DNA from 2 places in the Arthrobacter sp. NPDC057388 genome. Region 1 is predicted to be linked to the other one. Evidence: riboswitches for the same ligand, from Rfam matches in the RefSeq annotation. Region 1 holds a riboswitch; the other holds the start of a gene.

Region 1 (7,079 bases):
AGCCGCCTGACCACCTGCCCGGACGCCAGCGCATCCAGTCCCTCGTTGATCTCGGCGAGGGGCCTGGTGTCCGTGTGCAGCAGCCCAACCGGCAGCTTGCCCTCCCGCCAGTAGCCCAGGTACAGCGGGATATCCCGCCCGGGAACGGCGTCACCCATGTAGGAACCCAGCAGGCGCTTGCCGGCTCCGGCAAACTGCAGCGCGGGCACCGTCAGCTCGGCGGAGGGATGGGGCAGGCCCACCGAAACCACCGCACCGCCCCGGGTCACGTGCCCGAGGCAGGCGGCAATCACGCCGGCCGATCCGACCGCTTCGATGGCGACGTCGACGCCGTCACCCGCCGCCTCGGCAATCAGGCGGGCAGCGTCGTCGGGCGTCCCCACCGCGGTGGCACCGCAGTCGATGGCAAGCTGGTGCTTGCCGGGGTTGGGATCGATGGCGATCACACTGCCGGCCCCGGCGAGTGCGGCGGCCATGACCGCGGAGAGGCCCACCGCCCCCAGCCCGAAAACAGCCACCGACTGGCCGGCCGTGACGGCGGCCGTGTTGAGCACGGCTCCCATGCCGGTGAGCACGGCGCAACCGAACATGGCCGCCACAGTGTCCGGGACGTCGTCGTCAATCACCACCACCGACTCCCTGGCCACGACGGCGTAATCGGCGAACGCCGAGACGCCCAGGTGGTGGTTGATCCGCTCCCCCGCGGGCGTCCGCAGCAGCGCCTCACCGTGCAGCAGGTCGCCGGAGCCGTTGACCTCGGCCGCCCGGTGGCAGAGGGCAGGACGCCCGGACCGGCAGGCGCGGCAGTCCCCGCAGCTCGGCACGAAAACCAGCACCACGTGGTCGCCGGGCGAGACGCCGGAGACGCCGTCGCCCACGGACACAACACGCCCCACCGCCTCGTGGCCCAGTGCCATGGGAAGTGGCCGCACCCGGGAACCGTCCACCACCGACAGGTCCGAATGGCACAGGCTGGAATACGTGATGGCCACGCCCAGCTCGCCGGCCCGGGGCTCGGGACGCTCCAGCTCCTGGACCACCAGTGGCCGGGCACTTGCATAGCTGGGCTTCTGCCCGGCACCGCCGGCCGCGCCATCGGCGCTCGGGGCTGTGCCTGTTTTGGGGACGGTGTCTGATTTGGGGACGGTGGAGTAGAGGACTGCTGCTTTCATGGAAATCCTTGGTGTCAGTGAACGGGCAACTGCCCGGTCCCGCGTGCGCAGCGGGCCGGGCAATTGCTGTTATTGGCAGGTGCAGGGTCGGCGCCTGGCGGTGGCGGGGCCTACTTCTTGCCGGCGGCCAGCAGGTCCGCGGTGCCCTTGGCGTCCGCAGCATCCACGTCGTGCAGCGAGATCCCGCGGGTTTCCTTCAGGAAGAACACCGCGACGGCTGTGACAGCGCAGGCGATCAGGAGGTAGATGGCCACCGGAACGGAGGACTTGTAGGTGCCCAGGAGCGAGGCGGCGATGATCGGGGCCAGCGAGCCGGCGACGATGGAGGTCACCTGGTAGCCCAGCGAGACGCCGGAGTAGCGCATCCGGGTGGGGAACATTTCCGCCATGATCGCGGGCTGGCCTGCGTACATGAGGGCGTGGAACAGCAGGCCGATCATGATGGAGGCCAGGATGATGATGTCGTTCTTGGTATCCATCATGGGGAAGGCGAAGAAGCCCCAGGTGGCACCGAGGATTGCGCCGGCCATGTAGACGGGCTTGCGGCCGAAGCGGTCGGACATCTTGCCCACCAGCGGAACAGCAACGAAGTGCACGGCGTGGGCGAACAGCAGGAGCATCAGGATGCGGGTCGTGTCGGCCTGGACCACCGTCTTCAGGTAGGTGATGGAGAACGTCACCACAAGGTAGTAGAGGATGTTCTCGGCAAAGCGCAGGCCCATGGCAGTGAAAACGCCGCGCGGGTAGCGCTTGAACACCTCGGCAACGCCGTAGCCCTTGTGCCCGGCCTCGACCTCTTTGCGGGCCTCGAGGAAGATCGGGGCGTCGTTGACCTTGGTGCGGATGTAGTAGCCGATCAGGACGATGACGGCGGAGAGCCAGAACGCGACGCGCCAGCCCCAGCCGAGGAAGGCTTCCTGGGTGAGCGTGGAGGACAGGATGAACAGCACGGCCGTGGCGAGCAGGTTGCCCATCGGAACGGCGGACTGCGGCCAGCTGGCCCAGAATCCGCGGGACTTGCTGGGGCTGTGCTCTGCCACGAGGAGAACTGCGCCGCCCCATTCACCGCCGACGGCAAAACCCTGGGCAAACCGCAGGAACACCAGCAGCGCCGGGGCCCAGTAGCCGATCTGCTGGAACGTCGGCAAGCAACCCATCAGGAAGGTGGACACGCCCACCAGGATGATGCTCAGCTGCAGCAACTGCTTGCGGCCGAATTTGTCGCCGAAGTGGCCGAAGACGATGCCGCCGATGGGGCGGGCAACGAACCCGACGGCGTAGGTCAGGAACGCGGCGATGATGCCGTCCAGCTCAGTGCCGGCGTTGGGGAAGAAGGTCTTGCCAAAGACCAGGGTGGCGGCAGATGCGTAGAGGAAGAACTCGTACCACTCCACGACGGTGCCGGCCATTGAGGCCGTAACCACCTTCTTGAGGCCTGAGGCCTTTACGTCGGTTTCCTCTGCGCGCCTGACGGCGGAGCTTTCCGTACTCATTGCGAACTCCTTCGGCGTCGTCGTCGACACCACGGGGACCAGTCGATGGCGGTCGGGTGTGATGCGCACCACGAACGCCGGATTCAACGAGTATGGTCTGCCTGCGACGCAAGCTCAACGCCAAATAGTGCAGGGCGCATCTGCATAAATGCACACGCACAGGCGCATCACAGCCGCCGGTCGGCCATATCCGGCCGGGCCACCCTGTCCGGAGTCAGTTCAGGAAGTGGGCCCTGAGCTGGGCGTTCAGCTGGCCGATCTCCGTGAGGAAGCCGTCATGGCCGATCGGCGAATCGATCATGTGCACCTCCACGTTCCCGGGGAGCGCCTCGGCAAGTTCCAGCGACTGGGCGGGAAAGTACAGCCGGTCTGTCTCCACGGCCGCCACGAAGAAGTCGGCGGTGGCCCGCGACAGGGCCTCCTCCAGCGTCCCCCGCCCCCGGGTGACGTCATGGCTCATGAGCGCTTCCGTCAGGGCGATGTAGCTGTTGGCGTCGAAGCGCCGGACCAGCTTGTTGCCCTGGTGGTCCAGGTAGCTCTCCACCTGGTAGCGGCCGCGTCCTCCCAGGGCCTCCGCCTGCAGCGGCTCCTCAGCCGCCTGGGCGTTCCTGCCGAAGCGGAAATCGAGCTCGTAGGCGGAGCGGTAGGTGATGTGGGCGATCCGCCGGGCGAGTGCCAGGCCCTCCGCGGGTTCCGCACCGCCGTAGTAGTCTCCGCCGTTGAAGTGGCGGTCCTGGCGGATGGCAAGTGTCTGGGCCTGGGCGAAGGCGATCTGCTCGGCCGTGCTCCTGGCCCCGACGGCGATGACACCGCAGCGGCGAACCCGCTCCGGGAAAGTGACGGCCCATTCCAGGGCGCGCGCCCCGCCCATGGATCCGCCCACCACGGCGTGCCAGCTGCCGATCCCGAGCTGGTCAGCGAGCCTGGCCTCGGCAACGGTGGAGTCCCGGAGCGTCACCAGCGGAAAACGCGAGCCCCAGGGCTTGCCGTCCGGGGCGGGCGACGACGGCCCGGTGGACCCGTAGCAGCCGCCCAGGATGTTGATGGAAATGACGAAGAACTTGTTGGTGTCCGCAGGCGCGCCAGGACCGGCGAGCTGTTCCCACCAGCCTTCCTCGTCCCCGGCGCCGCGCGTCACGTGCGTGCTGCCGGTCAGGGCGTGCTGGACGAGGATCGCATTGGAGCCGTCCTCGTTGAGCGTTCCCCAGGTTTCATAGGCGAGGGTCACATCCGGCAGGAAGCCTCCGGCTTCCAGTTCCAGGCTGCCGATGTTGCGGTACTGGACAGTGCCATCCAGGGCAGAGCCTTCAGGGGCCGTGCCGGCCGGAGCGTCGGTGTGGCTGACAGAAATCGTCACAGGTAAACCTCTTCTACGCGCTTGCCCGCCGTCAGCAGACCGGCAGGCCAGGTCTTCACCCGGGGCACCCCACCGCGGAAGGAGGGTTGCCGGCCAGCAAGCCGGGGCTGTCGCTGGCACTCATGACCTGTTGCCAGTGTACGAAACAGGCGCACGCCTGCGCGAAGAATGTGACGGCTGTGTGACTCCCCGCCCCTCGCCGGCGGGAGATGGGGCGGGAATCACAGGGCCAGCCAGGTCCGTCAGGCGCCTTTCGCGGCGCGGAACCCGGCGTCGAGATCGGCAAGGATGTCGTCAATGTGCTCCAGGCCTACCGACAGCCTGACCAGCCCCGGGGCGACCCCGGCCACGTCCTGCTGTTCCGGGGTCAGCTGGCTGTGCGTGGTCGACGCCGGATGGATGACAAGGGAGCGGACGTCACCAATGTTCGCCACGTGGGAGTGCAGTTCCAGTGCATTAACGAAGCGCTTGCCGGCCTCGGCGCCGCCGGCCACGGTAAAGGCCACCACCGCGCCGGTGCCTTTGGGCCCGTATTTCAGGCCGCGCTCATACCAGGGGCTGGACGGCAGGCCGGCGTAGGCCACGGACTCCACATCGTCCCGGGCTTCCAGCCAGCTCGCCACCGCCACCGCGTTGGCCACGTGGCGCTCCACGCGCAGGCTCAGAGTTTCCAGGCCCTGGGCGATGAGGAAGGCATTGAACGGGGACACCGCCGAGCCCAGGTCGCGGAGCAGCTGGACCCTCGCCTTGAGGATGTAGGACAGGTTGGCGCCCAGCGCACCGGCCGCGCCGAGATCACGGGCGTAGACGAGCCCGTTGTACGTGGGGTCCGGGGCGTTGAAGCCCGGGAACCGATGCGGATCCTTGCCGAAGTCGAAGTTTCCCGAATCCACGATGACGCCGGCTATGGCGGCGCCGTGCCCGCCCAGGTACTTGGTGGCCGAGTGCACCACGATGTCCGCGCCCCATTCAAGCGGCCTGATGAGGTAGGGGGTGGAGAGGGTGTTGTCCACGATGAGCGGCACGCCGGCCTCATGCGCAGCCCGGGAGACGCCTTCGATGTCCAGGACGTCCTGCCGGGGGTTGGACACCACCTCGGCGAAGAACAGCTTGGTGTTCGGCTGCACGGCATCGCGCCACTGCTGCAGGTCATCGGGATCGGCAACGAACGTGACGGAAACGCCGAATTTCTTCAGCGTGTGCGCGAGCAGGTTGTAGGTGCCGCCGTAGAGGCTTGGACTGGCCACCACATGGTCGCCGGCCTCGGCGATGTTGAGGATGGCATAGGTTTCTGCGGCCTGGCCCGAGCTCAGGAGCAGCGCGGCGAGCCCGCCCTCCAGGCTGGCGATCCGCTGTTCGACGGCGTCCTGGGTGGGGTTGCCGATCCGGGTATAGATGGGCGCGATCTCCGCGAGCGCGAAGCGGTCGGCTGCGCTTTCGGCGCTGGGGAAGACAAACGAGGTCGTCTGGTAGATCGGCAGCGACCGGGCGCCGGTGGCGCCGTCCGGCACCTGGCCGGCGTGGATCTGGCGGGTTTCGAATGACCATGCGTTGGACATGCAGGCTCCTGAGGCTAAAGGGGCGTGTGCTGTCCCGGCACAGGCCCGCGCTTGCCGCCCGGCGGACGCCGCGCGGCCAGGTCTTCACCCGGGGCACCCCGCCGCGGCGGAGGGTTGCCGGCCAGCGGGCCGGGGCCTTTTTCGCTGGCACTCATGACCTGCGATCAGTGTAGGAACAGCCCTACTTCGCGCACAGCTTTGTGAAGAATTTCGTCAAAAGCTGGACATTTCGTTAAGTTAGGGCACCCTAAGCTGAGAGCCCCGTCACAAAGTGCCAAGATGAGGGCATGCGCATGGATCACGTCTCTTACGCCTGTGAACACGATGGCCTCGCGGCCACCACCGAACGTATCTCCTCCGCCCTCGGCGTCGAAGCCGTAAAGGGCGGAGTGCACCCCCGGTTTGGAACCCGGAACATGATCATTCCGCTGGCCGGCCACAAGTACCTTGAGGTCGTTGAGGTCCTGGACCACCCGGCGTCGGACAAGGCGCCCTTCGGCCAGGCCGTCCGGGCCCGGTCCGCAGCGGGCGGCGGCTGGATGGGCTGGTGCGTCGAAGTTGACGACCTCGCCCCGTTCGAGGAACGCCTCGGCCGCTCCGCGGTCAACGGCAACCGCAAGTTCCCCGACGGCCGCGAACTTATCTGGAAGCAGATCGGCATCCTGGGGCTCATCGCCGACCCCCAGGTTCCGTACATGCTGAAGTGGGAAGGCGATCCGGGCCTGCACCCGTCCAACGCCTATGACAGCAATGTGAAGATGTCCAGCCTCACGATTGCGGGCTCTGCCGAGCGCGTGACCGAATGGCTCGGCGAGCCCGTGGAACGGCCGCTGGAGGACGTCGCCGTGAACTGGGTGGCACCGCACGGTACGCCGGGCATCCTCTCCGTCACGTTCGAAACCGCAGCGGGCGCCGTCACCATCTGACGCGCTTCCTGCCCTTCTCTTCGGCCGCCATCAGCGGGTGCCAACGACGCCACCCGCCGATGGCGGCCGAATCATTTTTAAGGGCTGAGTGCTAGCCGAGTCCGACGGCCTTGCCGAACAGGCTGAACCCGACGAAGGCCACGATGTCCAATAGCGCGTGCGCGATGACGAGCGGCATGACCCTTCGGGTCCTGGTGTAGACCCAGGCGAAGACCACGCCCATAATGGCGTTTCCGATGAACGGCCCGAACCCCTGGTACAGGTGGTAGCTGCCACGGAGCATCGAGGAGACAAAGATGGCCACGGGCATGGACCAGCCGAACTTGCCGAACCTGTCCAGCAGGTAGCCCACCACAATGACTTCCTCCACGATCGCGTGGCGGACGGCGGACAGGATCAGCACCGGCACGGTCCACCAGTAGGCGTCCAGGCCGCTGGGGATGATCGCGGTCGTGATGCCCAATGCACGTCCGGCGGCGTAAAGGCCCAGCGAGGGAACTCCGATCAGGGCGGCCAGCCCGAACCCCTGCAGCAGGTCTTTTCCGGGCCGGGCAAAGTTGAAGCCCAGCTTC
Region 2 (7,079 bases), on a different contig from region 1:
GGCGATGTCCTCGCGCTCGAAGGTGTCGCGGAAGATCCGCCGCACGTCGTCGGGTGCTGCTGCGCCGGCACTTGCCGGCGCAGGCGCTGACGCCGCCTGCGCCCCGAGGGCCAGGACCGCGGGATAGTCCACCTTGCCGGTGGCCAGGCGGGGGAGGTGTTCGACGGCGTGCAGCTCCAGTGCCGCACGGGGCAGTCCGATGCCCTGCGCGAGGACCTTCGATAGCAGCTGGGTGTCATGGCTGCCCTCGACCGCGACGACGAGGCCCTGGTCCGTGCCCGCGCTTGCCGCCTGGACGCCGAGGTCGGCCAGGATGCGCTCCACCTGGCCGAGGTCCACGCGGAGCCCGACGATCTTGACGAACCGGCTGCGCCGCCCCACCACTTCATAGACACCGGCCGGGTGCAGCCTGGCCAGGTCGCCGGTGCGGAGTTCATGGACTGCGCGGCCGGCACCGAGGTCCGCAGGGGTCTCCGCATAGCCGAGCATTACATTCGGCCCGGTGTAGACGAGCTCGCCGTGCTCCAGGCCCGGCACCGGGTCGATGCGGAACGCGCCGCCCGGCACCGGGACGCCGATGGCACCGGGATGCTCGGCGGCCAGCGCGGGCGGAAGGTAGGCCATCCGGGCGGTCGCCTCGGTCTGGCCGTACATGACGAACAGGTCCCAGCCCTTCCGGTGGCCGAGATCGGCATAATCACGGACGCGTTCGGGGGCCAGCCGGCCTCCGGCCTGCGTGACATACCGCAGGGCGGGGAGGTCCATCTCCGCGAAACCCACCCGTTCCAGCAGTTCAAAGGTGTACGGCACGGCCGCGAACGCCGTGGCTTCGCGGGTACGGAACAGCTCCCAGAAACAGGGGTCAACAACGGAAAGGCCGGTGAGGACCAGACCCGCTCCCCGCAGCAGATGGCTGTTGATCACGGAGAGCCCGTAGCAGTAGGACATGGGCAGGGTGGTCGCGGCGCGGTCTGCGGGGCCGATGCCCAGGTACTCGGCGATCGATTCGGCGTTGGCCTGCAGATTGGCGGCGGAGAGGCGCACCAGCTTGGGTGAGCCGGTGGATCCGGAAGTGCTCAGCAGAAGCGCGAGATCCGGATGGAGCTCATGCCGGGTGCCGGCCCGGCGCTCCTCGAACAGGGTCTCCCCGTTGGCGGAGCGCAGCACGACGTCGGGGTCGTACGCTGCCACCAGCGACTCCAGCGCCGCCGGCTTGTCCTCCGGAAGCAGGATCAGCGGATGGCCGCCGGCCAGGGCGGCGAGGTAGGCCACCAGGGAGTCGACGTCGTTCGCCGCAGCCAGCGCCACCAGGCGCCGCTGCCTGCCGAGGCGGAGCGCGAGGGCATCAACCCTGTCGGCAAGTTCCCGGTAGGTGAGGGTGAAATTGTCTGTAAGAATGGCAGGCCTGTCCCCGTGGCCCGCGAGATCGGCGGCGAAGGGCACCCGCGCGAAATCAAGCTGCGTGGTCACCGAAAGATGATATTAGTTAAGGCTTACCTAAGTAAAACTGTTCCGGCGGCTGTTACGCCGTGCAATACTCGCCTCGTGAGCGAGTCTTACGAGTTCAGGGCCCCCTTGTGGCTGTATCCGGGCGAGTCCGCCTGGCACTTCATTACGTTGCCGGTGGACATTGCGGAGGAGATCCGCGAGGAGTTCGCGGGCTTCCGGAAAGGGTTCGGCTCGGTCAAGGTGGCGGCAGACATCGCCGGCGAGCACTGGCAGACCTCGATCTTTCCCGACGCCGGCAGCGGTTCCTACCTGCTGCCGGTCAAGCGGGCCGTGCGGGCCGCGGCCGGCATATCGGCAGGGGATGACGTCGACGTCCGCCTGGTCATCATCAGCCCCTGAGCGGCGGCCCCAAAAGACAGCGCGGCTAGGCAGCGCCGGTCCAGCGGACGGGGGCCGCTGGGGCTGAGGGCCTCCAGTGCGCCGCGCTCCTGGTGCCTGAGGCTTCCGCCGGCGTGCGCCTCTTGCCGAACCCCTGCCGGCCGTGGTCCGGCCGCGTCGAAAGCGCCTGGGCCGGCACCGGTGCGGGAACCGCCGTGGAGGCTTCCTGGACCTTTGGTGCTGCTGGTGAGAGGTCCGTGATGAGCCCCGTCCCGGCGCATTCGCGGACGTCGGCGATCCCTGCGGCCGCCGCACGCTTGTCCTCGAAAGGAGCGGAGATGGCCAGCACGGTTCCATTGGGAGCCACCAGCCGGAAACGGTACTGGGACTCAGCGTCAACAAAAACTTCGAATACTCCGGCCATGACGTTCCTTCCGGTCAGGGAGGCTGCGCGCAGCGTCTTCGCGGCCGCGGCCCCGAACGCATCGCTGCGTCTGTCCTTGAATGGGGGGTGAGCCGACAGGGGTTTCATCGGCTCATCAGTGTTATTCGAGTCTGCCCAGTGCACATGGAGCCTACAAGACCGTCCATGTAAACCCTGGGTAAACCCTGCCTGTCCACCCACTAAAGCGTGCCGGGGTTCCGTTCTCAAGGACACCCGAAACGGCAGGACGTGCAGGGAAACGGAAATTAACAGCCCGCGATCGGAAGTAACGTCAGATCTGTTTGAGCGCCTGCTCCAGGTCGGCAATGAGGTCATCTGCATCCTCCAGGCCGACGGACAGCCGCACCACCCCGTCGCTGAGCCCGATTGCGGCACGTCCTTCCGGTCCCATGGCCCGGTGGGTCGTGGTCGCGGGGTGGGTGATGAGGGATTTGGCGTCGCCCAGGTTGTTGGAGATATCGATGATCTTCAGGGCGTCCAGCAGTGCAAAGGCGGCTTCCTTGCCCGACTGGCCGGCGGTCGTCGCAAGTTCCAGCGTGAGGACGGTGCCGCCGGCCTTCATCTGCCGGGCCGCCAGGTCATACTGTGGGTGGGACTTGAGCAGCGGGTACTTCACCCAGTTGACGGCGGGCTGGGTTTCCAGCCATTCGGCCAGCCGCAGCGCGGTGGCGGAGGAGTGGTTCACGCGCAGGGACATGGTCTCCAGGCCTTTGGTGAGGACCCAGGCGTTGAACGAGGAGAGCGCCGGGCCGGTGTGCCGCATGAGCTGCTTGACCGGACCGTCGATGAACTCCTTGGTGCCCAGGATTGCCCCGCCCATCACCCGGCCCTGGCCGTCGATGTGCTTGGTGCCGGAGTAGACGACCACGTCCGCGCCGAGGTCCCCGCAGCGCTGCAGCAGCGGCGTGGCAAAGACGTTGTCCGCCACCACCTTGGCGCCGGCGGCGTGGGCGAGTTCGCTGACCGCCGCGATGTCCACGATCTCCTGCATCGGGTTGGACGGGGATTCGAAGAAGACGGCAGTGGTGGGCACCGAGAGGGCCTCGCGCCACTGATCCAGGTCCGGGCCATCCACGAACACCGTCTCCACGCCCCACCGCGGCAGGATTTCATTGAGGATGACAAAGCAGGAGCCGAACAGGGAACGGGCGGCGACCACGCGGTCCCCGGCGCCGAGCAGGGCGCCCAGGGCGGTGAAGACCGCGGACATGCCGGACGCCGTCGCAAAGCACGCCTCGGTGCCTTCAAGCAGGCGGAGCCGCTCCTGGAAGGTGGCCACTGACGGGTTGCCGTAACGCGAGTAGACAAAGCGCTCATCTTCGCCGGTGAAAGCCCGCTCCGCGGCGGCGGCAGACTCGTAGACAAACCCGGAGTTCAGGAAGACAGGCTCGGTGGTCTCCTGGAAATTGGTGCGGTCCAGCCCGCCGCGGACGGCCTGGGTATCGGGGCTCCAGCCGGCGGCGTCGTGATTAAAGGTCAACTTAGTTCTTTCCCAGGTTCGTCGGCAGGCCGCGGTTCTTCCAGCCGTTCACGGTGCGCTCGCCATAGCGGTCCGGCTCGCCCTCGAAACCTTCGAGCACGTTGTAGGCCGTGAAACCGGCCTGCGTGGCGGCAATGGCGGCAGCGATGGAGCGCTGGCCGGAACGGCACAGGAAGACCAGCTCCACCCCGGCGTCCTCGGGGGCCTGCTGCTTCAGCTGGTCAACGAACTCCGGATTGGGAATGCCGCCGGGAAAGGTCCACTGGATGAAAAGGGGGTCGTTGTCCGTGGCTTTCGTGTCAGGAATGCCGATGTGCGCCCATTCGCCCTCGGTGCGCACGTCCACCAGGATGGCGCCCTCCTCAAGCTTGGCCCATGCGTCCTGCGGGGTGAGGTCTCCGGCATAGCTCATGCGTGGCCCTCGTAAACTTCCGCGCTGAGGTCCTCGTCGGAGTCCAGCCGGTCAACGGCGGTGGCGACGGCGGCATCCGCGCTGGCGATGGCGGCCGGCAGGATGAGGGCCTGGGCCACGATGACGGTGGTGCCGTTGAAGGTGGCCGCCGGGCTGCCATGCAGCACGTAGCCTTCGGCCAGGGCTGCTGAGATGCGCTCACAGAAAGCCCGGTCGTCGGGGCCCGTGACGAGGCGGTAGGACAGCTTTTCCTCAGGTTTATCCTGCTGGGACGGCAGCGTTGCAACGGCCGGGGCGTCTGACACGACGGATCTCCTTTTCTCACGCTTGCAGCTCGAAGTGGTCGATATGCCGAGTATTCACCTGAGGCACCCCGCCGTGGAAGGAGGGTTGCCGACCGGCCAGTCAGGGCTTAACGCCGGTACTCATTACTCCCGAAAAAAGTAACACTGACGACGGCGGCGCGCACCGCCGCCGCCGTCATCTTCCGTAACGGACCCCGCGGCTTCCCTGATCCACGGAACCGTCCGGGTTGCCCGGCGTTGCCGTTACAAAGCCCCCGGCCGGGAGGATAATGACGGGGAGATGACCCGCCGTAACGCCGGATGAAACTAGGCCGCAGTGAATGATTCGACCGCGCATACAGTCACTTCCATGCTGCACTTTGGATGGTTTGTGGGCCACGGCTTCGGGGTCCAGGGCTGGGGGACGCCCGGCTACGGAATCGGCTACGACTGGAAGAAGCCCGCCCCCTACCAGCACGCGGTCCGCGAGTTCGAGCGGGCCGGGCTGGACCTGTTCATCATCGAGGATTCGCTCACTGTCCCCGACACCTATGGCGGCAGCGCGGAGGTCTCGCTGGCGCAGGCGTCCTTCGCCCCGAAGCACGATCCGCTGGCACTGGTGCCGTACCTGCTGTCCGCCACGGAGCACCTGGGCATCGTGCCCACCATCAGCGCCTCCTTCTATCCGCCCTTCACCGCGGCCCGGCTGCTGGCCACGCTCCAGCATTTTTCCAACGGCCAGCTGCTGGAACGTCGTGACCTCCGGGAGTGACCTGGCCGCGCAGAACTATGGACTGGACCAGCAGATCGAGCACGACCTCCGGTACGAGAAGGCCGAGGAGTTCGTGGACGTGGTCCGCAAGCTCTGGCGCAGCTGGGAACCGGACGCCATCCTCGAGGACGCCCAGGCCGGCATCTTCGCCGACCACACGAAGGTCCGCCCCATCCACCACGACGGGGAGTTCTTCAAGGTCCGGGGACCGCTGAACACGGCACCGCTGCCGGAGGAACCGGTGCTGGTGCAGGCCGGGGCATCCCCGCGGGGCAAGGCGTTCGCGGGCGCGAACGCGGATGTTGCCATCGCCCTGGCCCGCGGCGTGGACGGCATGAAGGCGTACCGCGACTCCATCCGCGCCGAGGCCGCTGCGGCGGGCCGGAACCCCGACGACGTCAAGGTGCTCTTCGTGCTCAAACCGACGGTGACCGGTTCCACGGCGGAGGCGGAGGAACTGCGCGCCGCGCGCCGGGAACTCACGCAGCGGGACATCGACAGCCAGCTCAACTCCATCTCCTACCTCTCCGTCATCGACTTCAAGCAGTTCGACCTTGATGAGCCGCTTCCCGAGCTCAGCACCAACAGCAACCAGGGAACCCTGGAGCACTTCTCCAAGGCGGCGCCGCCGGGTTCCACCCTGCGGCAGATCCTGCAGGCGCGCAGCGGCGGCGCAGGCGACAGCATTATCGGCACGGCCGAGGAGATCGCCGACTACCTCGAGGAAACCGGGGCCGCAGTGGGCGGCGACGGATTCCTCTTCTCCGGCTTCGTGGACCCCGCCACCATCCACGGCGTGCTGGACAGGCTGGCGCCGGTGCTGCGCAGGCGGGGACTGCTCCGGACGGGCTACGGCAACGGCGGCTTCCGCCGGAACCTGCTGGACTTCTAGCGCCATGGCCGGGGCCGACGCGAACCACGTTCTGGTGCCGGGCGTCCGCCGCGGCACCTTCCTGATCGGCACGGCCCATATCCGTGCCGAGGACGTCGCCGCCGCGGCGGCCGATCCTTCCGTGGAGGTGGTGCTCAGCGCGGAAGCCCTCGAACTCGTGGGCCTGTCCCGCGAGGTGGTGCAGGCGGCCATCGACTCGGGCCACCGGGTCTACGGACTCAACACGCTGCTCGGCTCCGGCCGCGACACTGCCGTGGACCGGCACTCCATCCTCGACTTCCAGGTACAGGTGGTGCGCTATCACCACAGCGGCGTCGGAGCGCTGCTGGACCGGGACGAGGTCCGCGCCCTCATCCTTGCAAGGCTCATCGGGTTCACCCGGGGAGGCTCGGGCGTGCGCCCGGAAACCGCCCGTTTCTACGCCGGCCTGCTGAACAGCGGCGTGGTCCCTGCTGTTCCGCGCGACGGATCGGTAGGCTCATCCGACCTCACACAGCTCGCGGCGGTTGCCGCCGTCGCGATCGGGGAGGGGCAGGCCCTGGCTCCCGACGGCGGACTGCTGGACGGCAGGAAAGCACTCGCCGCCGCCGGGCTGGAACCGCTGGTCCTGGCCCCGGGCGAGGCTTTGGCGCTCGTCAGCGCCAACTCATATTCGATCGGTGCCGGCGCGCTGGAACTCCGCCGCATCCAGCGGCTCGCCGATCTGGCGGACACCGCGCTGGCACTGTCGCTTGAGGCCACCGCAAGGTACGACGGCGGCGGGAACCTGAGCCCGTTCTCGCCGGCCGTGCAGTCAGCCAAGGCTGTGGACGGCCAGCGCGTCTCGGCGGACAATGTCCGCCGCCTGGTCCGCGGCGGCTGGCTGGAGCACCCGCGGCGGCAGGTGTCGGTCCAGGATGCCCTGTCCTTCCGTGCTGCCCCGCAGACGCACGGCGCGTTCCGGACCCAGGTGGCGGCGCTGGCCGCG

Evidence for each region. A riboswitch is a leader RNA that binds a small molecule or an ion and turns the genes downstream of it on or off. The one in region 1 is predicted to bind S-adenosylmethionine.
Region 2: another riboswitch for S-adenosylmethionine. It lies ahead of ACFUTU_RS03405 (DUF1737 domain-containing protein); the one in region 1 lies ahead of ACFUTU_RS05640 (bifunctional o-acetylhomoserine/o-acetylserine sulfhydrylase).

The regions. Positions count from the first base shown of each region.
Region 1 is NZ_JBHVBL010000007.1:133,095-140,173, reverse strand. Features, by position in the region: gene ACFUTU_RS05655 (alcohol dehydrogenase catalytic domain-containing protein) at 1-1,172, opposite strand, end outside; gene ACFUTU_RS05650 (MFS transporter) at 1,283-2,665, opposite strand; gene ACFUTU_RS05645 (homoserine O-acetyltransferase) at 2,880-4,022, opposite strand; SAM riboswitch class IV at 4,035-4,150, opposite strand; gene ACFUTU_RS05640 (bifunctional o-acetylhomoserine/o-acetylserine sulfhydrylase) at 4,265-5,581, opposite strand; SAM riboswitch class IV at 5,624-5,740, opposite strand; gene ACFUTU_RS05635 (VOC family protein) at 5,869-6,507, shown strand; gene ACFUTU_RS05630 (CPBP family intramembrane glutamic endopeptidase) at 6,599-7,079, opposite strand, start outside.
Region 2 is NZ_JBHVBL010000004.1:123,762-130,840, reverse strand. Features, by position in the region: gene ACFUTU_RS03430 (AMP-binding protein) at 1-1,470, opposite strand, end outside; gene ACFUTU_RS03425 (DUF1905 domain-containing protein) at 1,546-1,848, shown strand; gene ACFUTU_RS03420 (YegP family protein) at 1,874-2,251, opposite strand; gene ACFUTU_RS03415 (O-succinylhomoserine sulfhydrylase) at 2,544-3,752, opposite strand; gene ACFUTU_RS03410 (rhodanese-like domain-containing protein) at 3,754-4,164, opposite strand; gene ACFUTU_RS03405 (DUF1737 domain-containing protein) at 4,161-4,469, opposite strand; SAM riboswitch class IV at 4,483-4,597, opposite strand; gene ACFUTU_RS03400 (LLM class flavin-dependent oxidoreductase) at 4,786-5,220, shown strand; gene ACFUTU_RS03395 (LLM class flavin-dependent oxidoreductase) at 5,204-6,112, shown strand; gene ACFUTU_RS03390 (aromatic amino acid ammonia-lyase) at 6,117-7,079, shown strand, end outside.